One region of the Citrobacter amalonaticus genome, then DNA from elsewhere that is predicted to be linked to it. Evidence: predicted binding sites of a transcription regulator. Region 1 holds the regulator's gene; each other region holds the start of a gene.

Region 1 (7,307 bases):
TATCTTGCTCAGGGAGGAAAAAAGATGATGATCTGGACGGAAAATGAGGAGATGCCTTCGCCGGAGATTTTCAGGGCGCTGGCGAGCGCCTTACGCCGTGAACCGCGACTGCGTTTCACGCTGTCGGAAGTCAACGATAAACCAGTACGGCAAACCCCTCTCTTTACCCTGCTGCGGGAAGTCGGTTTTTCCAGTTCGCCGCAGGGGCTGGACTGGGGATAGGCAGAGCAGAAATGAAAAGGAGCTTAACCTGAGTCAGGAAAAGCTCCCCTTTAACCGTCTACTGATTACTCAGCGTCTGATTCTTCAGATTTGTATTTTGCAGCGGTCTCTTTGATCAACTGCTGCAGTTCGCCGCGCTGGTACATTTCGATCAAAATGTCGCAGCCGCCAACCAGTTCACCGTCAACCCACAGCTGTGGGAAGGTCGGCCAGTTTGCGTATTTCGGCAGTTCTGCGCGAATATCCGGGTTTTGCAGAATATCCACATAGGCAAAACGCTCGCCACAGGCGGAAAGTGCCTGCACCGCCTGGGCGGAGAAGCCGCAACTTGGCAGTTTTGGAGAACCTTTCATGTACAGGAGAATCGGGTTTTCAGCGATCTGGCGCTGGATTTTTTCGATAGTGGTGCTCATTGTCTTGCTTCCTTAACTTCTTTTACGGCAGTCGTCTGACATTGTAGCGGTTCAGAGCGACATCGGAAAATAACATTTTCATTACGCTTTACTATTTTATCGTCTGAACGCATAAGTTGCATTCCCAATAATGGTTTCCTCAGTGCCAGTGCCGAAAGTGTGCGCTAAATAAGCAGATTTAGCTTTGGCTGCTGTTTTTTTTTGCACTCAATAGCGAAACCGTATTTTTAACAATAAAAGCTATTAACTTTATCTGTTTCTATAGATTAGAATCATCAGGTTTTGTAAATCACACGCAGGTATGATTGCGACCTGCCTTAACAGAGGAATGCTCAGTGGCGCGGATAAACCGACTTTCCCTCACGCTCTGTGCTTTACTATTTACAACGATTCCCTTTATGCCAATGGCACATGCGTCCAAGCAAGCCAGGGATACGGCTGGTCTTACGGATAGTAAGAAAACCAGCAACAAAAAGAAAAGTACGGCAACAGCAAAAAAAACGAATAAAAGCAGTCAAAAAACCGTTAAGAAAACGACCAGCAAAACCAGCACCAGAACCGCCTCTTCTTCTAAGAAAAAAATCACCGCCCCTGCCAAAACCAGCAAAACAGCCAGTCATAAAAGCAAAACCGTCACCGCGAAGAAAACGGCCGCTGTCAGCTGGAGCGAAAAGTGCACCCCGCGCAAAGGACACAAGCCGACGTGTGTGAAAGTGAAGAACACGGCGTCAGGAAAGATTGCCGATGCGCATAAAGTGAAAGTGCAAAAAGCGACCAGTACGGCGATGAATAAACTAATGAGCCAGATTGGCAAGCCGTACCGCTGGGGAGGCACGTCGCCGCGCACCGGTTTCGATTGCAGCGGTCTGGTCTATTACGCTTATAAAGATCTGGTGAAATTCCGTATTCCGCGCACGGCAAATGAAATGTATCACCTGCGTGATGCCGCACCGATTGACCGTGAGGAATTAAAAAATGGCGATCTGGTGTTCTTCCGCACTCAGGGGCGCGGGACCGCCGATCACGTCGGCGTTTATGTCGGCAACGGCAAATTTATCCAGTCACCACGCAGCGGTCAGGAAATCCAGATCACGTCGCTCAGCGAAGATTACTGGCAACGCCACTACGTCGGCGCTCGCCGGGTCATGACGCCCAAAACCATTCGTTAAAACTTTACCCTGTTGTTAACGCAACAGGGTAAGTTCATCTTTTGTCTCACCTTTCAATTTGCTACCCTATCCTTACGCACAATAAGGTTATTGCGCGAAATACTATTAATAATAAGGAGAGAAGCAATGTCGTTCGAATTACCTGCACTACCGTATGCCAAAGATGCGCTTGCGCCGCACATTTCCGCCGAGACGCTGGAATATCACTATGGCAAACACCATCAGACCTATGTCACCAACCTGAACAACCTGATTAAAGGCACCGCCTTTGAAGGAAAATCGCTGGAAGAGATCGTACGCAGCTCGGAAGGCGGCGTGTTCAATAACGCGGCTCAGGTCTGGAACCACACGTTCTACTGGAACTGCCTGGCCCCGAATGCAGGTGGCGAGCCAACCGGCAAACTGGCTGACGCGATTGCCGCCTCTTTTGGCAGCTTTGCTGAGTTCAAAGCACAGTTTACCGACGCGGCGATCAAAAACTTCGGCTCTGGCTGGACCTGGCTGGTAAAAGGAAAAGATGGCAAACTGGCTATCGTTTCAACCTCCAACGCCGGCACGCCGTTGACCACCGACGCCACGCCGCTGATGACCGTCGACGTATGGGAGCATGCGTACTACATTGACTATCGCAATGCGCGTCCTGGCTACCTGGAACACTTCTGGGCGCTGGTAAACTGGGAGTTTGTGGCGAAGAACTTCGCTGCGTAAAAGTGATAACGCAGAAGGGACTCCCTTCTGCGTTTTTGTCCTGCCGTTAACTGGCGACACACACCTGGTCGGGTTGTTTTCTCGCCGAGACAAACACCAGCAGCAGCGCCATACCCGCCACAATCGCCCCCATCACCGGAACAAAACTGTAGCCCAACCCGCCTGAAATAACGGCTCCGCCCGCCGCAGCACCCAGCGCATTTCCAAGGTTAAATGCACCAATGTTCACGGAAGATGAGAGACCCGGCGCTTCATGAGCCACACGCATGACGCGCATTTGTAACGGTGGGACGACCGCAAAGGTCGCTGCCCCCCAGACCACCATGCTGACCGCCGCGCCCAGTTCATTCTGAGCCAGGAATGGGATCGCCAGCATAATCACCATCAGCAGCAGCAAAAATCCCTTCAGCGTGCCGTTAACCGAGCGATCGGCCAGTTTTCCGCCAAGGTAGTTGCCAATGGAGAAACCCACACCGATCAGAACCAGCATCCCGGTCACAAAAGCCGGCGTCGCATGGGTGATGCTTTGCAGAACAGGTGAAATATAGGTATAGAGCGTGAACATGGCGCCCGCCCCCAGTACGGTGGTCAGCAGCGCCGAGAGCACCTGAGGACGCATCAGCACCGCCAGCTCTTTTTTCACTTCCGGACGCGCCCCGGCACCGCCTTTTGGCAATGAGAAGAAGAGACTCAGCATCGAGATAACGCCCAGCCCCGCCGTCGCCATGAACGACATCCGCCAGCCGATGGTTTCACCCAGCCAGGTCGCCGCCGGCACACCGCCGATATTGGCGATGGTCAGCCCCATAAACATAGTGGCAACGGCGCTCGCCTGTTTGTGCTTCGGCACCACGCTTGCCGCCACCACCGAACCCAGGCCAAAGAATGCGCCGTGGTTAAGGCTGGTTAAAATACGTGACAACATCAGCGTGGTGTAATCCGGCGAAATCGCCGAGAGCACGTTACCGAGCGTAAAAATAGCCATCAGAAAAATGAGCGCATTACGGCGTCCGCGATGTGACAGCAACAGCGTCATCAGCGGCGCGCCGACCATCACGCCTACCGCATAAGCGCTAATCAGCATACCTGCCGCAGGGATGGACACATCAACGCCACGCGCGATGACGGGCAGCAGACCCATTGGCGAGAATTCGGTGGTACCGATGCCGAACGCGCCGATGGCCAGCGCCAGTAACGGATAATTAATTTTCATGCAGTGATGACTCCGGCTCTTCGCGACAGGGCGCGATGCTTAACTAAGAGTCAAAAGCATGACATCAATCACAAAAAAAGAGAAGTTAACAAAAATACAAAAGACTTTTGCAGATTCAATAACAATATGACAGGAGGTTCGAGGGAGCAGGAACTCCCCCGAGGGGGATCAGTGCAGTGCCGCCGTCAGGCCGCCCGCAACGATTAAAGCCAGAACAATAAACGTGGTCACTAATGAAAATTTCAGATCGGTGCTCATCAACTTTTCTCCTTTTTATTCCCACACAAAAAGTGATATAGCGCATTTTTACACACTTGAGTGTAAAAATCTCCCACGATTTAGAGTGATATGTGCTTTTAATACTTCCCCTTTTCGTAAAGATCAGACAAAATTCGACGCTTACTTGATTAGCGTACCGGCCATTGACCCCTTCCTGACGTTCCGTGTCGTTTCCCGGCGTGCCGCAGCCCTGATGTTGGGCACAGGATGAGTAAAGGCAAACGTTTACTTAGCGTAATTTAATGTTCAGGTTGGGTCTGGAGTGAGATTTAATGGCAACAATTAAAGATGTAGCGAAGCGCGCAAACGTTTCCACTACAACCGTGTCACACGTAATTAACAAAACGCGTTTCGTCGCTGAAGAAACACGCAATGCAGTGTGGGCGGCAATCAAAGAATTGCACTATTCCCCCAGCGCGGTTGCCCGCAGCCTGAAAGTCAACCATACCAAGTCTATCGGTTTGCTGGCGACGAGCAGCGAAGCCCCCTATTTTGCCGAAATTATTGAAGCGGTTGAGAAGAACTGCTTCCAGAAGGGCTATACCCTGATCCTCGGTAACGTCTGGAACAACCTGGAAAAACAGCGTGCCTATCTGTCCATGATGGCGCAAAAACGCGTTGATGGCCTGCTGGTAATGTGTTCCGAATACCCCGATCCCCTGCTCTCAATGCTGGAAGAATATCGTCATATCCCGATGGTGGTGATGGACTGGGGCGAAGCCAAAGCCGACTTCACCGATACGGTGATTGATAACGCCTTTGAAGGCGGTTATATGGCAGGCCGTTACCTCGTTGAGCGCGGACATCGCGAAATTGGCGTGATCCCAGGACTGATGGAGCGTAACACTGGCGCAGGCCGTCTGGCCGGTTTTATGAAGGCGATGGATGAAGCGCTGATTAAAGTGCCTGAAAACTGGATTGTACAAGGCGACTTCGAGCCGGAATCCGGCTACCGCGCTATGCAGCAAATTCTGTCGCAGGCGCATCGCCCGACGGCGGTCTTCTGTGGCGGCGATATCATGGCGATGGGCGCCCTGTGCGCCGCCGATGAGATGGGTCTGCGCGTCCCGCAGGACGTGTCGCTGATAGGCTACGACAACGTGCGCAACGCCCGTTTCTTTACGCCGGCGTTGACCACTATCCACCAGCCAAAAGATTCGCTGGGTGAGACGGCCTTTAATATGTTGCTGGACCGCATCGTCAATAAACGCGAAGAGTCGCAGTCTATTGAAGTCCACCCGCGCCTGGTGGAGCGCCGCTCCGTTGCGGATGGCCCGTTCCGCGACTACCGTCGTTAAGCCTCTTCTGCGGGAGTCTCATCTGGCTCCCGCAACCACTCTTTGTTCAGCGTTTCACTGTCTCCCAGATAATCCAGCAGCCAGATCAGCGCAGGTGACATATCATTCTGCTGCCAGGTCAGGCAACAGGCCGCATCCGGGAACGGGTTCTCCAGATTTAACACGACCCACTGCCCCTTGTTAAGATACGGCTTGGCGAAATGCGTCGGTACCATGCCGACACAGAGTCCGGCGCTAATACAGGTCGCGGAGGAATCCCAGTCCGGCACCACCACCCGCTTCTGGTTGTCCAGCAGCCAGGTCACGCGCTTCGGCAGAGTGCGGGACGTATCTTCCAGCACCAGCGACGGCCAGTTGCGCAACGTGTCATCGCTTAACGGCCCGCTCATAGCGGCCAGCGGATGCGTACTGGCAACGACGCAACACCAGCTCAGCTTACCCATATCGCGGAACGTGTATCGTCCTCCCACCGGGATCGCCTGGGTTGCCCCGATGGCGAGTTCGACCCGGCCATCTGACAGCGCGTCCCAGACGCCATTAAACACCTCTTGAAAGACCAGTAGCTCCACGTCATCAAAGTGGCGGTAGAAATCGACGATCAATTGCCGCGTGCGTTCCGGTCGCACGATATTGTCCACCGCGATGGGAAGTTGCCCACGCCAGCCGTTGGCGATCTGCTGACACTGCTGGCGCGTGATCTGCATTTTTTTGATGACAGAGCGGCCTTCTTTCAAAAACCAGGCGCCCGCCGGGGTTAACACTACATCACGATGGCGACGTTCAAAAAGCGGGACGGCCAGCCACTCTTCCAGTTGGCGAACCGTGTAGCTGACCGCCGAAGGCACCCGGTGCAACTCCTGGGCCGCAGAACTAAAACTCCCGTTGCGCGCCACGGCATCGACGACTTCCAGCGCATATTCTGACCACATAATCTGCCTACAAAATTTTTGAATGCAATAAACAAATATTACCGTTTCACAAGCCGAAATTCACTCCCTACACTCTGCGCCAGTGTGATTAATCAAAATTAGAGAACAACTATGCAACCAGGAAAAGGGTTTTTAGTCTGGCTGGCAGGGCTCAGCGTGTTGGGTTTTCTGGCAACCGACATGTATTTGCCCGCATTTGCCGCCATTCAATCTGACCTGCAAACACCGGCCTCTGCCGTCAGCGCCAGCCTGAGTCTGTTTTTAGCAGGCTTTGCCATCGCACAACTGCTGTGGGGACCGCTCTCGGACCGTTACGGTCGAAAACCGATCCTGCTGCTGGGCCTGTCTATCTTCGCTCTTGGCAGCCTGGGTATGCTGTGGGTTGAGAGCGCAACGGGCCTGTTAGTTCTGCGTTTTATTCAGGCCGTGGGGGTCTGCGCAGCGACCGTCATCTGGCAGGCGCTGGTCACCGATTACTATCCTTCGCATAAAATTAACCGCATTTTCGCGACCATCATGCCGCTGGTTGGGCTGTCCCCTGCACTGGCACCGTTATTAGGCAGTTGGATCCTGACCCATCTTTCCTGGCAGGCGATCTTTGCCACGCTGTTTTTCATCACACTGTTGCTGATGCTGCCCGCGCTGTTTTTAAAGCCCACCACCCGGGCTCGCGATGACAGCAACGACAAACTGACGTTCACCACGCTGCTGCGCGCGAAAGCGTACCGCGGCAACGTCCTGATTTACGCCGCCTGTTCTGCCAGCTTCTTTGCGTGGCTGACCGGTTCACCGTTTATTCTGAGTGAAATGGGCTACAGCCCGGCGGTAATTGGACTGAGCTACGTACCGCAAACCATCGCGTTTCTGATTGGCGGCTACGGCTGTCGCGCCGCGCTGCAAAAATGGCAGGGACAACAGCTCCTGCCCTGGCTGCTGGTTATCTATGCGCTGAGCGTGGTGGCAACCTGGGCGGCAAGTTTCATCCATCACATCACGCTTGCAGAGATCCTGATCCCCTTCTGCGTAATGGCGATTGCCAACGGGGCGATCTACCCGATTGTGGTAGCCCAGGCGCT
Region 2 (7,307 bases), 290 kb from region 1:
CAAATACTTTTCGTACCGGCTGGATGGGGAGGTCGGGGATCAAAGCCTGAACCCAGGTACCGGCGCTCACCAGCGCTTTCTTCGCGCTGTACTCGCCGTCAGCGGTTTCCACCGTTACTCCGCCGTCATCATCATGGTGAATGGCTGTGACCGGGCAGTTGAAGAGCTGAGCGCATCCTGCTTGTTCTGCCAGACGGATCCAGGTTTTGATCGCCAGTTCACTGCGTAAAAAACCGGAATCCGCTTCGAACAGGCCGGTGTAGTCTGCAGGTACGCGGATTTCAGGCCAGCGCGCCATGATGGCGGCGGCATCCAGTTGCTCAACGTTCAGTTGCCACTGTTTTGCGCTGCGCGCGACGTTTGCCAGGAAGGGCGAATCGGCGGGGCCAAGATTGATGACGCCGGAGCGGACGAAAATCGGCTCTTCATTTTGAGTGGAGAGTTCGTCCCATAGCGCCTGCGCGCGCAGCACCAGCGGAACGTATTTTTCACCTTCGCCATATGCGTGGCGGATCAACCGGGTGTCGCCGTGATGACTACCCTGTTGGTGTGGCGGCATATGCGCGTCGGTCATCAGAACGTTTAACCCGGCGCGAGTGGCATAATAACCTGCGGCTGCCCCAACGGACCCGCTGCCTATAATGATTAAGTCGTATTTCATCGGTTTCTCTCTGCTGTCGCGTTTGATGCAGAGTAAATAAGTGAAATGCGTAATACAACCCAGAAATAGCAAAGGCACCCCGAAGGTGCCTTTTTAAGTGAGAATGTCCGTCTCGTTAATGCCGACGGTATTCGTTTACCTGGTAATCGCCGGATTCGATTTTGGCAATGCCGGCTTCTAATATCGAAATAAATTGTCTGGCAACATCGGTGGTTAACCAGAGCGTTTGACCGACTTCTGTACCATCGGGTTCGGGACGATTTGGAGTCTGGTAGTGCAAACGCAGCATCAGCGCGTCATAGCTATCTACGGTGCTGATGTCCCATCCCACAAGCGGATGAGTCTGAATGACTTCATTATTCTTTTCCATCATGCCCCCTAATTCGTGTTACAAGACAACGGTTTTCGAGGTTCAATGCGTTTTTATCTGAAGCAACTTCAGTATATCAATAAATAAGGGTATTCACTGAGATTTTAAAGAGGGGGGAGCATAAATTTCTGCAAATTAAGAATTTGTGAGTAATTAATCACCATCTTGTTCACTCTTTTTAAGTATGTTGTGCAATAATCTTGAGTGACTGGTGAAAATATAATCAATTCTGAAGGCAACAGGGAATTATTAAATGATGCCGCAAAACAGTTGTCTTAACGATGAGAGAAAAAAGCCGGGGCGACCCGGCAAAAGAGACTACGGCATAGCATTTTTATTCTTTAATGAACCAGTCGTCAGCGCTTTCCCAGGTTTCCTGGAGAATTTCGCTGATCCGTTCTTTATCTTCTTTCGTCGCGCCAATCACGGACAAATTATTTGCAGCGGCATAACGAACGGTCACGTTACCGTCATTATCGGGAAAGTGGTGAGTAATACGACGGGAGAGTTCACCTGCCAGGGCGTCAATAGCTCCGGCAGGTAAAGGTGAAGTTTTAGCAATGGTGACTTCAATACGCATAATGGCCCCCTGTTGAATATACTGGTTATTTATACAGTCATCCTGGCCAGGTTACAACAGGCGGCATCGTTTTTTTTTACTTTTTAATCGTCCAGCGTACCGTTTCGCCCCCGAGGAACGGCACCAGCGTATCGTCGGTCAACGCGATGCTCTCTGGTACTTGCTGCTCTTCACGTACCAGTTCAATGAAGGTGTCATTGACCTCCAGGCCGTAGAATCGCGGACCGTTCAGTGAACAAAACGCTTCAAAGTGCGCCAGGGCATTCATCTCTTCAAATACGCTTGCATAACTGGCCAGTGCCGTTGGCGCGTTGAAGCATCCCGCGCAGCCACAGCTCGATTCCTTACGATGACGAGCGTGCGGGGCCGAATCGGTGCCAAGGAAGGCGCGCTCAAAGCCGCTGGCAACCAGTTCACGCAAGGCTTGCTGGTGAACATTGCGTTTCAGAATTGGCAGGCAGTAGAGGTGTGGGCGAATGCCGCCAACCAGCATGTGATTACGGTTAAACATCAAGTGCTGCGGTGTAATCGTCGCGGCCAGTAATTCGTTGCCGTCACGGACATACTCCGCCGCATCTTTGGTGGTGATGTGCTCAAAGACCACTTTCAGCGCAGGCAGGCGCTGGCGCAGAGGCTCCATCACTGTCTCAATAAAACGCGCTTCCCGGTCAAAAATATCGATATCGGCGTGGGTGACTTCGCCATGCACCAGCAGCGGCATCCCGAGTTTTTCCATGCGCTCAAGTACTGGCATGATCGCATCAATGGAGGTGACGCCGTGGCTGGAGTTGGTCGTGGCATTCGCCGGGTAGAGTTTGGCTGCGGTGAACACGCCTTCGCGAAAGCCGCGTTCCAGTTCAGCGGGATCCAGCGTGTCCGTTAAATAGCAGGTCATCAGCGGCGTGAAGGTCTGTCCGGCAGGGACCGCATCAAGGATGCGCTGGCGGTAGGCAATTGCCGCATCTACCGTGGTGATCGGCGGCGCCAGGTTGGGCATCACAATCGCACGTGCATAAACATCGCTGGTGTACGGCACAACCGTTTTCAGCATTTCGCCGTCGCGAAGGTGAAGGTGCCAGTCATCTGGGCGGCGGATCTTTAAAACCTGGGAAGGTGCTGTCATCAATATGCTCCGGCTGGGGGATGTCATTTTTGCCGGAAACAAAGGATAAGGGGAAACGTTTTCGTTTGCACGTAAAAAAAGGCGCCGCAGCGCCTTTGTCGTTTAATCAGTGAACGGGATGATGATTTCGCCCGGTTTCACCTCAATGCCTTTGGCGTATTTTTTCGCCAGCGCTTCGCCTTTGCTGCTGTCTTCGCGCAGGACATACGCTGGCTGCTGGTTAAAGTAATTGCGCAGTGACTGATTCAGATAAGGCATCAGGGTTTGCAGCACCGACTGCATTTTTTCCGGCGTCACGGTGGCGTCCACGACTTCCATTTCCTGCAGGAAGATGGCCCCTTTTTCTTTATTGAAGACGGGCAGGGCTTTCAGTTTTAGCTTAATGGTTGCTTTCTGACTGCCAAACAGCGAATTCATATCCAGTTTTGCATCGCCGGTCAGCGTCACTTTGTTCGGCTCTTCGCGCCCAATCTGACTGGAGAGATTGTTGAGTACGATATGCGCATCGGCAACGCCCGGAAGTCCGATATCTTTGGCAAAGTTGTTGCGCTTTTCGAGCGCCTGATTTATTTCATGTTCGCTTACGGTGTACTGTGTGAGCTGATTACAGCCGGTCAACAGGCCGCCAACAATCAACGCGGCAGCAAAAAAAATCTTCTTCATGGGGTTCCTCTACACGATGCGGTCGTCATAATCCTGACATAACGCAGCATGTGTCACCAGCACGAACTTCGCCAGTAGAAAAAACTGAAAAAAGCGGCAGCCGGTATGGTTCAGCCACCGCCGGTAAACGTTAAATCGCCATTGATGATAACAGATTGATCTGCGTCTGTTTCGCCATATTGTCGCGATAGTCAGCAACGCGTGTCGGCCAGTGGATACCGGCCACCAGCGTCAGATTACGCAGCAGGGGGAATAACTGGATGTCGTCTTCGGAAAGCTCACCGTTCACGCCATTGGGTTGCACAATGAGCTTATCCAGTGCGCGCAAATCATCACTGATTTTTTTGGTCAGGCCAGCGGAATGGGCAAGATGGTCGGCAAAACTACCAATCATCGCCTCTTTCTTCTCAGTAAAATACTTGCGTGCCGAAGGGGTGGAAAACTCATCAAATGCAGATTTTGCAAAACGCGGCAGCAACAGGTGATTGGCGTAGCTGTTCACTTTGCGCAGCCACTCGTCAATGGCAGGGTTCTTCTTGCCGGTGAGCAGCGGTTTGCCATCCAGCTTATCGACGTAATGGACGATGTCCATGCTTTCCGGTAGATAGCGGCTGTCGTCTTTTTGCAGAATGGGCACCATTTTCTGGCCAATCATTCGGGTTGGGGTTTCGTCATCGTCGTTGGCCAGGACATTCAGTTCGACGGGGATGTTTTTGAGGCCAAAAATCATGCGGGCTTTGATGCAGAAAGGGCAGTGATCGTAAATATAAAGCTTCACGTTTCTCCTCCATTTGACTGTCAGTTCCCTTTCAGTATGGAGGAGAGATGCGCAGGTATCAAATCAGGCGCCGGGTTCCAGCATGCCGCGCGGTGTGCGTTTATGACTGAACTGCCAGCCCAGCGCCAGGAAGGTGATGAAGCCAATGATCCCCAGCATCATCCAGGGTAACTCGGGCTGCTGGAGCAGTTTCCCCATATCAAACAGCCAGCCGCCGCCGATATACCCGATAGCTCCGCCTATGGCTAACCCCAGACGGCTAAAGCCCATATAGCTGCCGCGCGCACGGGCATCCGACAGCGAGGCGCTGAGGGTTTCACGGGCAGGTTCGGCGATAATCGAACCGATATAGAAGGTGCAAATCAGCGTGAACAACTGCTGTAAGTCACTCACCAGCCCCACGGGTAACATGCTCAGTGACATCAGCAGCAGGCCCGCCATCAGGCGATGCTCAAGACGAAACCGTTTCTCGCTCCAGCGTGCAATGGGGTAGAGCAGCGTCAGAGAAAGGCAAGCCTCAATGGCATACATCCATTTCACCGCGGAAGGTGAACCGGCAATGTCATTGACCATAATTGGCAGCATCAGCATGACCTGGACCGCCAGCATGTAATAGCCCGCAAGCGTTAGCACATAGGTGACAAAGCGTTTATCACTGAGCACCCGGCTCATTCCTTCCCGTACCGGAATACGCACAGTAGAGAGTTTCCACGCAGGCAGCAGCCAGGCGTTAAAGGCGGCGCAAAGCACGAACAATATTGCTCCGGTCGCGCAAACCAGACGGAAGTCATACTGCAACAGCCAACTGCCTAACAGCGCACCGATAACGGCCCCTGCGCTGTCCTGCATCATCAATATTGAGAAGAAGCGCCCCCGCTGATGCGGGCGAATCAGCTTCACCACCAGCGCCGAGCGCGGCGGATCGAACAGCGTGCCGCCGAGACCGGAAAGGAAACAGGAGAACCACAAAAGCCAGGGTTCATGGGCGATGCCCATGGTGGCAAACCCGGCGGCGCGCATCAGCATGCCGGTGACGATCATCGGTTTCGCGCCAAAGCGGTCGGCAACCGCGCCGCCAAAAATTCCCAGCCCCTGTTGAATCAGCTGACGCAGGCCAAGGGCGATGCCAACCATCACGGCGGCCCAACCCATTTGATCGACGAAACGAATTGAGATCAGCGGGAATACGACGAAGAAGCCCAACACGACCAGCATATTATCGATGAGCAGGAAAGTTTTACCCAGGTTCCTGGCCTGCGAGACACGCGACATTTCCCCTCCCGGGAAACACTCGTCACTCTTCGGGTTGCGCGGAATTTGCGGCATTCGAATGATTGAGAGTATATAAAGCGAAGTACCTCCTATTCTGCGGCTTCGCTGTCTTTTTGCCCACCCTCGCCGGGACAATATTTTTTTATCAAAAGTCCATCTTGATAGAGAGTTTTCATCAAAATGGCGGAATAATTCAAAAAATGGCAAATTGCACTTTTCACAGGGTGGTTTTGCACAGGTATAGTAAGTCAATCAGGGTGTAACGGCGATTCGGGAAGGAGTAGGAATAAATATGTTTGGCTATCGCAGTAACGTGCCAAAAGTGCGCTTAACCACCGACCGCCTGGTCGTGCGTTTAGTGCATGAGCGTGATGCCTGGCGTCTGGCAGATTATTACGCGGAAAATCGTCATTTCTTAAAACCCTGGGAACCAATTCGTGATGAAAGCCACTGCTATCCCTCCGGCTGGCAGGCGCGGCTGAGCATGATTGCCGAATTTCATAAGCAAGGTTCCGCCTATTACTTTGCGTTGCTGGATCCTGATGAAAAGGAGGTCATCGGGGTAGCGAATTTTTCTAACGTGGTGCGGGGGTCTTTCCATGCCTGCTATCTGGGTTATTCCATTGCGCAGAAATGGCAGGGGCAGGGACTGATGTTTGAAGCACTGACCGCCGCAATTCGTTATATGCAACGCACGCAACATATTCATCGCATTATGGCGAATTACATGCCGCACAATAAACGCAGCGGCGATTTACTGGCGCGACTTGGCTTTGAAAAAGAAGGCTACGCGAAAGACTATCTGTTGATTGACGGGCAATGGCGCGACCACGTGCTGACGGCGTTAACGACATCAGAATGGACCGCAGGTCGGTGAGGATACCCTATGAAATATGAATTAACTGCCGCTGAAGCCCGTGTGATTGGCTGTCTGCTCGAAAAACAGGTCACGACACCAGAGCAATATCCGCTCTCCGTAAATGGCGTGGTCACCGCCTGCAATCAGAAAACCAACCGTGAACCGGTGATGAATATGGCGGAGCACGAGGTGCAGGAACAACTCGACAATCTGGTGAAGCGCCATTTTCTGCGCACGGTCAGCGGCTTTGGTAGCCGCGTCACCAAGTATGAGCAGCGCTTCTGTAACTCGGAATTTGGCAACCTGAAACTGAGCCCCGCGGAGGTAGCGCTGGTGACGACACTGCTGCTACGCGGCGCACAGACGCCGGGCGAATTGCGCAGTCGCGCCTCGCGGATGTATGAATTCAGCGATATGGCGGAAGTTGACGCGACCCTGGAACGTCTGGCGACGCGGGAAGACGGCCCTTATGTCGTCCGTCTGGCGCGTGAACCGGGTAAGCGCGAAAGCCGCTATATGCATCTGTTCTGCGGCGAGGTGCAGGAGCCAGTAGCCCTGGCCGATGAGCCACAGGCGGCGACAGGGGATTTACAGGCCCGCGTCGAGGTGCTGGAAAGCGAAGTCGCCGCGCTGAAACAGCGCCTCGAGTCGCTACTGGAACATCTGGGAGAATAACGTGACACCATTACGTATCGGGGTGGTCGGTCTTGGGGGCATCGCCCAGAAAGCCTGGCTACCCGTGCTTGGCACCGCCAGCGACTGGACGCTACAGGCCGCCTGGTCGCCGTCGCGTGAAAAAGCGGAGAAAATCTGCGCAGCCTGGCGCATTCCGTATGCCGGTTCGCTGACCGACCTTGCCGCGGGCTGCGACGCGGTGTTTGTTCATTCCAGCACGGCGACCCATTACGCCGTCGTCAGTGAATTACTCAATGCCGGCGTTCATGTCTGCGTTGATAAGCCGCTGGCGGAAAATTTACGTGATGCTGAGCGGCTGGTAGCGT
Region 3 (7,307 bases), 2.2 Mb from region 1:
TCCCCCCATATTCAGACAGGATACCACGTGTCCCGCCCTACTCATCGAGCTCACAACACATGCGGTTTTGTGTACGGGGCTGTCACCCTGTATCGCCGGCCTTTCCAGACCGTTCCACTACCACACATGCTGATTCAGGCTCTGGGCTGCTCCCCGTTCGCTCGCCGCTACTGGGGGAATCTCGGTTGATTTCTTTTCCTCGGGGTACTTAGATGTTTCAGTTCCCCCGGTTCGCCTCGTTAACCTATGTATTCAGTTAACGATAGTGCAACGAATTGCACTGGGTTTCCCCATTCGGACATCGCCGGTTATAACGGTTCATATCACCTTACCGGCGCTTTTCGCAGATTAGCACGTCCTTCATCGCCTCTGACTGCCAGGGCATCCACCGTGTACGCTTAGTCGCTTAACCTCACAACCCGAAGATGTTTCTTTCGATTCATCATCGTGATTGCGAAAATTTGAGAGACTCGAACACACCAATAAAGATGTGTCGTTTCAATTTTCAGCTTGATCCAGATTTTTAAAGAGCAAATATCTCAAACATGACTCGCTGAGTCAGTTTTGAGATACAGGGGCCGGCGACTTTCACTCACACAAACCAGCAAGTGGCGTCCCCTAGGGGATTCGAACCCCTGTTACCGCCGTGAAAGGGCGGTGTCCTGGGCCTCTAGACGAAGGGGACACTGAAGTCTGCTTCGGCAAGACGCCTTGCTATTCACTTTTCATCAGACAATCTGTGTGGGCACTGCAAAGGCAGGTTCTTTAAGGTAAGGAGGTGATCCAACCGCAGGTTCCCCTACGGTTACCTTGTTACGACTTCACCCCAGTCATGAATCACAAAGTGGTAAGCGCCCTCCCGAAGGTTAAGCTACCTACTTCTTTTGCAACCCACTCCCATGGTGTGACGGGCGGTGTGTACAAGGCCCGGGAACGTATTCACCGTGGCATTCTGATCCACGATTACTAGCGATTCCGACTTCATGGAGTCGAGTTGCAGACTCCAATCCGGACTACGACATACTTTATGAGGTCCGCTTGCTCTCGCGAGGTCGCTTCTCTTTGTATATGCCATTGTAGCACGTGTGTAGCCCTGGTCGTAAGGGCCATGATGACTTGACGTCATCCCCACCTTCCTCCAGTTTATCACTGGCAGTCTCCTTTGAGTTCCCGGCCGGACCGCTGGCAACAAAGGATAAGGGTTGCGCTCGTTGCGGGACTTAACCCAACATTTCACAACACGAGCTGACGACAGCCATGCAGCACCTGTCTCACAGTTCCCGAAGGCACGTTCTCATCTCTGAAAACTTCTGTGGATGTCAAGACCAGGTAAGGTTCTTCGCGTTGCATCGAATTAAACCACATGCTCCACCGCTTGTGCGGGCCCCCGTCAATTCATTTGAGTTTTAACCTTGCGGCCGTACTCCCCAGGCGGTCTATTTAACGCGTTAGCTCCGGAAGCCACGCCTCAAGGGCACAACCTCCAAATAGACATCGTTTACGGCGTGGACTACCAGGGTATCTAATCCTGTTTGCTCCCCACGCTTTCGCACCTGAGCGTCAGTCTTCGTCCAGGGGGCCGCCTTCGCCACCGGTATTCCTCCAGATCTCTACGCATTTCACCGCTACACCTGGAATTCTACCCCCCTCTACGAGACTCAAGCCTGCCAGTTTCGAATGCAGTTCCCAGGTTGAGCCCGGGGATTTCACATCCGACTTGACAGACCGCCTGCGTGCGCTTTACGCCCAGTAATTCCGATTAACGCTTGCACCCTCCGTATTACCGCGGCTGCTGGCACGGAGTTAGCCGGTGCTTCTTCTGCGGGTAACGTCAATTGTTGCGGTTATTAACCACAACACCTTCCTCCCCGCTGAAAGTACTTTACAACCCGAAGGCCTTCTTCATACACGCGGCATGGCTGCATCAGGCTTGCGCCCATTGTGCAATATTCCCCACTGCTGCCTCCCGTAGGAGTCTGGACCGTGTCTCAGTTCCAGTGTGGCTGGTCATCCTCTCAGACCAGCTAGGGATCGTCGCCTTGGTGAGCCGTTACCTCACCAACAAGCTAATCCCATCTGGGCACATCCGATGGCAAGAGGCCCGAAGGTCCCCCTCTTTGGTCTTGCGACGTTATGCGGTATTAGCTACCGTTTCCAGTAGTTATCCCCCTCCATCGGGCAGTTTCCCAGACATTACTCACCCGTCCGCCACTCGTCAGCAAAGCAGCAAGCTGCTTCCTGTTACCGTTCGACTTGCATGTGTTAGGCCTGCCGCCAGCGTTCAATCTGAGCCATGATCAAACTCTTCAATTTAAGTTTGATGCTCGTAGAATTAAACTTCGTAATGAATTACGTGTTCACTCTTTGAGACTTGGTATTCATTTTTCGTCTTGCGACGTTAAGAATCCATGTCACTCTGAGTGCCCACACAGATTGTCTGATAAATTGTTAAAGAGCAGTTGCGACGCGCTTTAGCGCTCTGTCGCGAGGTGGCGTATATTACGCTTTCCTCTTTCAGAGTCAACCCTGATTTTCAGGATTTTTCTCTTCAACCGAACCGGCTGTTTGTGTGAAGTGATTCACATCCGCCGTGTCGATGGAGGCGCATTATAGGGAGTTCCCGAGCATCCGCAATAGAAAAGTTGCAGAAAAATGACTGACTGCTGCATTCCCCAGCAAAACCCCGCCTTATACCCTTTTACACACAGACTTATCCACAATCGTCGGGATCATTGAGCGGATCTTCCCTGCCGTTAACGATCGATAGAGAGAGAAAATCAGTACCAGAATCGAAAAAGAAAAATTCGCGAGCGTTGCGCAAACGTTTTCGTTACAATGCCCCCGCAAAACAAGTATGCCCCGTAAGGGGCGTTAGCTAAGTTTTTCACGAAAAATTCAGCTAACGCTCTCTGTTATCGTCAAATCCAGGGGATTTACCATGCAACAACGTCGTCCAGTCCGCCGCGCTCTGCTCAGTGTTTCTGACAAAGCCGGTATCGTCGAATTCGCCCAGGCACTTTCCGCACGTGGTGTGGATCTGCTGTCGACAGGGGGCACTGCCCGTCTGTTAGCAGAAAAAGGTCTGCCGGTGACCGAAGTTTCCGATTACACCGGTTTCCCGGAAATGATGGATGGACGCGTGAAGACCCTGCATCCTAAAGTACACGGCGGCATTCTCGGTCGTCGCGGCCAGGATGACGGGATTATGGAACAGCACGGCATCGCCCCCATCGACATGGTAGTTGTTAACCTTTATCCGTTCGCCCAGACCGTTGCCCGCGAAGGCTGCTCACTGGAAGATGCCGTAGAGAACATCGACATCGGCGGGCCGACGATGGTCCGCTCTGCCGCAAAGAACCATAAAGATGTCGCTATCGTAGTAAAGAGCAGCGACTACAACGCCATTATTAATGAGATGGATGCCAACGACGGTTCTCTGACCCTCGACACCCGTTTCGATCTCGCGATTAAAGCCTTCGAACACACCGCCGCCTACGACAGTATGATTGCCAACTATTTTGGCAGCATGGTTCCGGCCTATCACGGTGAAAGCAAAGATGCCGCGGGTCGCTTCCCGCGGACGCTGAACCTGAACTTCATTAAGAAGCAGGATATGCGCTACGGCGAGAACAGCCACCAGCAGGCTGCCTTCTATATAGAAGAGAATGTACAAGAAGCCTCCGTTGCGACCGCTCAACAGGTCCAGGGCAAAGCGCTTTCCTATAACAACATCGCCGATACCGACGCGGCGCTGGAGTGTGTGAAAGCGTTCAGCGAGCCGGCCTGTGTGATCGTCAAGCACGCTAACCCCTGCGGCGTCGCGGTCAGCACCTCGATTCTGGATGCTTACGATCGCGCGTATAAAACGGACCCGACCTCCGCCTTCGGCGGCATCATCGCCTTTAACCGCGAACTGGATGCTGAAACAGCGCAGGCCATCATCTCCCGTCAGTTTGTTGAAGTGATCATCGCCCCATCTGCGACCGAAGAGGCGCTGAAAATCACCGCCGCTAAGCAGAACGTGCGCGTCCTGACCTGCGGTCAGTGGGCTGATCGCGTGCCGGGTCTGGATTTCAAACGTGTTAACGGCGGTTTGCTGGTTCAGGACCGCGATCTGGGTATGGTCACTGCCGGTGAGCTGCGCGTGGTGACGAAGCGCCAGCCGACCGAACAGGAACTGCGTGACGCGCTGTTCTGCTGGAAAGTCGCGAAGTTCGTAAAATCCAACGCCATTGTTTACGCCAAAGAGAACATGACTATCGGTATTGGCGCAGGCCAGATGAGCCGCGTTTACTCCGCCAAAATTGCCGGGATCAAAGCCGCGGATGAAGGTCTGGAAGTGAAAGGTTCCGCCATGGCTTCCGATGCCTTCTTCCCGTTCCGCGATGGTATTGATGCTGCTGCCGCTGTTGGTGTGAGCTGTGTGATCCAGCCTGGCGGTTCCATCCGTGATGATGAAGTCATTGCCGCTGCTGACGAACACGGCATTGCGATGATCTTCACCGACATGCGCCACTTCCGCCATTAATGGAGCGAGACATGAAAGTATTAGTTATCGGAAACGGCGGGCGCGAGCACGCTCTGGCGTGGAAAGCCGCTCAGTCACCAACAGTGGCAACCGTATTTGTTGCACCGGGTAACGCTGGTACCGCGCTGGAACCGACGCTGCAAAACGTCGCGATCGGCGCAACCGATATTCCGGCGCTGCTGAACTTTGCCCTGAGTGAAAAGATCGACCTGACGATCGTCGGCCCGGAAGCGCCGCTGGTGAAAGGTGTAGTCGATACCTTCCGTGCGGCGGGCCTGAAAATCTTCGGCCCAACCGCAGGCGCGGCACAACTGGAAGGTTCCAAAGCGTTCACCAAGGATTTCCTTGCGCGTCACCAGATCCCGACAGCCGAATATCAGAACTTTACGGAGATCGAACCGGCCCTCGCTTATCTGCGTGAGAAAGGCGCGCCGATCGTCATCAAGGCTGACGGTCTGGCTGCCGGTAAGGGTGTGATTGTTGCAATGACGCTGGAAGAAGCCGAAGCCGCCGTACATGACATGCTGGCTGGCAATGCGTTTGGCGACGCGGGTCATCGCATCGTAATTGAAGAGTTCCTCGACGGCGAAGAAGCCAGCTTTATTGTAATGGTCGACGGCGAGCACATCTTGCCGATGGCGACCAGCCAGGATCATAAGCGCGTAGGCGATGGTGATACCGGCCTGAACACCGGCGGGATGGGCGCCTATTCTCCGGCACCGGTGGTGACGGATGACGTCCACCAGCGCACGATGGAACGCATCATCTGGCCAACCGTCAAAGGCATGGCGGCAGAAGGTAACACCTATACCGGTTTCCTGTATGCCGGTCTGATGATCGACAAGCAGGGCAACCCGAAGGTGATCGAATTTAACTGCCGTTTTGGCGATCCGGAAACGCAGCCCATCATGCTGCGCATGAAATCCGATCTGGTCGAGCTTTGCCTTGCTGCCTGCGAAGGCAAACTGGATGAGCAAAAATCAGAGTGGGACGAGCGCGCCTCGCTTGGTGTGGTGATGGCAGCGGGCGGTTATCCTGGCGATTATCGCACGGGTGACGTGATCCACGGTCTGCCGCTGGAAGAAGTAGCAGACGGTAAAGTGTTCCACGCCGGCACCCAACTGACCAATGACGAGCAGGTCGTCACCAGCGGGGGTCGCGTGCTGTGCGTCACTGCGCTGGGTAATACGGTGGCAGAGGCGCAGAAACGCGCCTATGCCTTAATGACCGATATCCACTGGGACGACTGTTTCTGCCGTAAAGACATCGGCTGGCGCGCCATCGAGCGTGAGCAGAACTAACGTGACAGTTTCGCGAGCAGCGTCTTTCGCGTAATCCCTAGCTGACGGGCGGCTTCCGTTTTGTTGCCGCCCGTTTTTTCCAGCGCCGCCAGAATCACCTCTTTTTCGACTTCCACCAGCGGCTGAATGGTCTGTTCAGTCATGAGCGGCAACGGCTGACTCGCGATCGCCAGCGGCAGCTCGCGCTCAGAAATATACTCTCCGGTCAGCAGGACCACTGAACGCTCAATCGCATTTTCCAGTTCGCGGATATTCCCCGGCCAGTCGTAGTGAATCAGCAAATCCATCGCCCGCGGGGTAAACCCTTTCACCGCCTTACGGTTGCGTTCGGCAAACCGCTGGCGAAAGTGGTCTGCCAACAGGGGGATATCTTCCCGCCGCTGACGCAGCGCGGGCGTTTCAATGGTCACCACATTCAGGCGATAGTACAGATCCTGACGAAAGCGCCCAACCTTCACCTCTTCCGCCAGATCGCGATGAGTCGCGGCGATCAGCCGGACATCGACCGAGATCGTCTGGTTGCTGCCCACGCGCTGGACTTCGCGTTCCTGAATCGCCCGCAGCAACCGCACCTGCATCATCGGCGAGATATCACCAATCTCATCAAGAAACAGCGTGCCGCCATCGGCTTCGACAAAGCGCCCTTCCCGGCGCTTGTCGGCACCGGTAAATGCGCCTTTTTCATGGCCGAACAGCTCAGATTCCAGTAGTGACTCGTTGAGCGCCGCGCAGTTCAGCGTCACCAGCGGCTTGTCGCTCCGCGCGCTGCTGGCATGCAGCGCGCGCGCCACCAGCTCTTTCCCGGTGCCGGAATCACCATGAATCAGCACCGTCGCATCGGAAGGCGCAACCATCGCAATTTCACTCAGCAGTTGCTGCATCGCCGGGCTTTTGCCAACCATCCCAAACTGCGAGGCGGAAACTGACGGCAGCTCGCTGGCGGGCGTTCGCGTATGCGCCAGCGCGTTTTCCAGCGTCGTTTGCAGATTGTCAAAATCCAGCGGTTTGATTAAGTAATCCAGCGCACCGGTTTTTAGCGCCTCTACCGCCGTCTCCACGCTGGAAAACGCGGTCATGATCAGCACCGGAATGGCCGGGTTCAGCGCTTTGATCTCTTTCAGCGTTTCGATGCCGTCCATCTCCGCCATGCGTACATCGCACAGCACGAGGTCAAAGACGTGTTCACGCACCTGCTCGAGTGCGGCTCGCCCGCTGTAGGCCAGCGCGACGTCATAGCCCCATCCTCGCAGTAATGCCTGTAAAATAGTGCAGTGGCTGACGTCGTCATCCACCACCAGAATGTCGATCTTTGCGCGAATCATCCTTGTGAATCCTTACGTGTTAACGTCACCGGGAGCCAGAGGGTGAACGTTGCGCCCTTTCCTGGCAAGCTATTCGCCTGAATCGTCCCGCCATGTTGTTCAATGATGTTCTGTACCACCGCCAGCCCCAGCCCCGTACCGTCCGCTTTAGTCGTG

The links. The regulator PurR, encoded in region 1, represses purine synthesis genes. The targets are predictions, from matches to a motif close to CANGCAAACGTTTGCNTG.
Region 2: pyrC (dihydroorotase) is a predicted target of PurR. The motif match lies at 2,783-2,800, and genes of this name have one in related genera.
Region 3: purH (bifunctional phosphoribosylaminoimidazolecarboxamide formyltransferase/IMP cyclohydrolase) is a predicted target of PurR. The motif match lies at 2,815-2,832, and genes of this name have one in related genera.

The regions. Positions count from the first base shown of each region.
Region 1 is NZ_CP014015.2:4,177,740-4,185,046, reverse strand. It holds gene AL479_RS20350 (ATP-dependent helicase) at 1-222, shown strand, start outside; gene grxD (monothiol glutaredoxin 4) at 288-635, opposite strand; gene AL479_RS20340 (C40 family peptidase) at 971-1,804, shown strand; gene sodB (superoxide dismutase [Fe]) at 1,931-2,512, shown strand; gene AL479_RS20330 (MFS transporter) at 2,559-3,725, opposite strand; gene AL479_RS20320 (YnhF family membrane protein) at 3,894-3,983, opposite strand; gene purR (HTH-type transcriptional repressor PurR) at 4,277-5,302, shown strand; gene punR (DNA-binding transcriptional activator PunR) at 5,299-6,231, opposite strand; gene punC (purine nucleoside transporter PunC) at 6,343-7,307, shown strand, end outside.
Region 2 is NZ_CP014015.2:3,883,757-3,891,063, forward strand. It holds gene solA (N-methyl-L-tryptophan oxidase) at 1-661, opposite strand, end outside; gene bssS (biofilm formation regulator BssS) at 777-1,031, opposite strand; gene dinI (DNA damage-inducible protein I) at 1,366-1,611, opposite strand; gene pyrC (dihydroorotase) at 1,688-2,734, opposite strand; gene AL479_RS18725 (lipoprotein) at 2,837-3,397, opposite strand; gene grxB (glutaredoxin 2) at 3,528-4,175, opposite strand; gene mdtH (multidrug efflux MFS transporter MdtH) at 4,239-5,447, opposite strand; gene rimJ (ribosomal protein S5-alanine N-acetyltransferase) at 5,740-6,324, shown strand; gene AL479_RS18745 (YceH family protein) at 6,334-6,981, shown strand; gene AL479_RS18750 (Gfo/Idh/MocA family protein) at 6,983-7,307, shown strand, end outside.
Region 3 is NZ_CP014015.2:1,522,569-1,529,875, forward strand. It holds rRNA gene AL479_RS07305 (23S ribosomal RNA) at 1-412, opposite strand, end outside; tRNA gene AL479_RS07310 (tRNA-Glu) at 610-685, opposite strand; rRNA gene AL479_RS07315 (16S ribosomal RNA) at 772-2,313, opposite strand; gene purH (bifunctional phosphoribosylaminoimidazolecarboxamide formyltransferase/IMP cyclohydrolase) at 2,939-4,528, shown strand; gene purD (phosphoribosylamine--glycine ligase) at 4,540-5,829, shown strand; gene zraR (sigma-54-dependent response regulator transcription factor ZraR) at 5,826-7,151, opposite strand; gene zraS (two-component system sensor histidine kinase ZraS) at 7,148-7,307, opposite strand, start outside.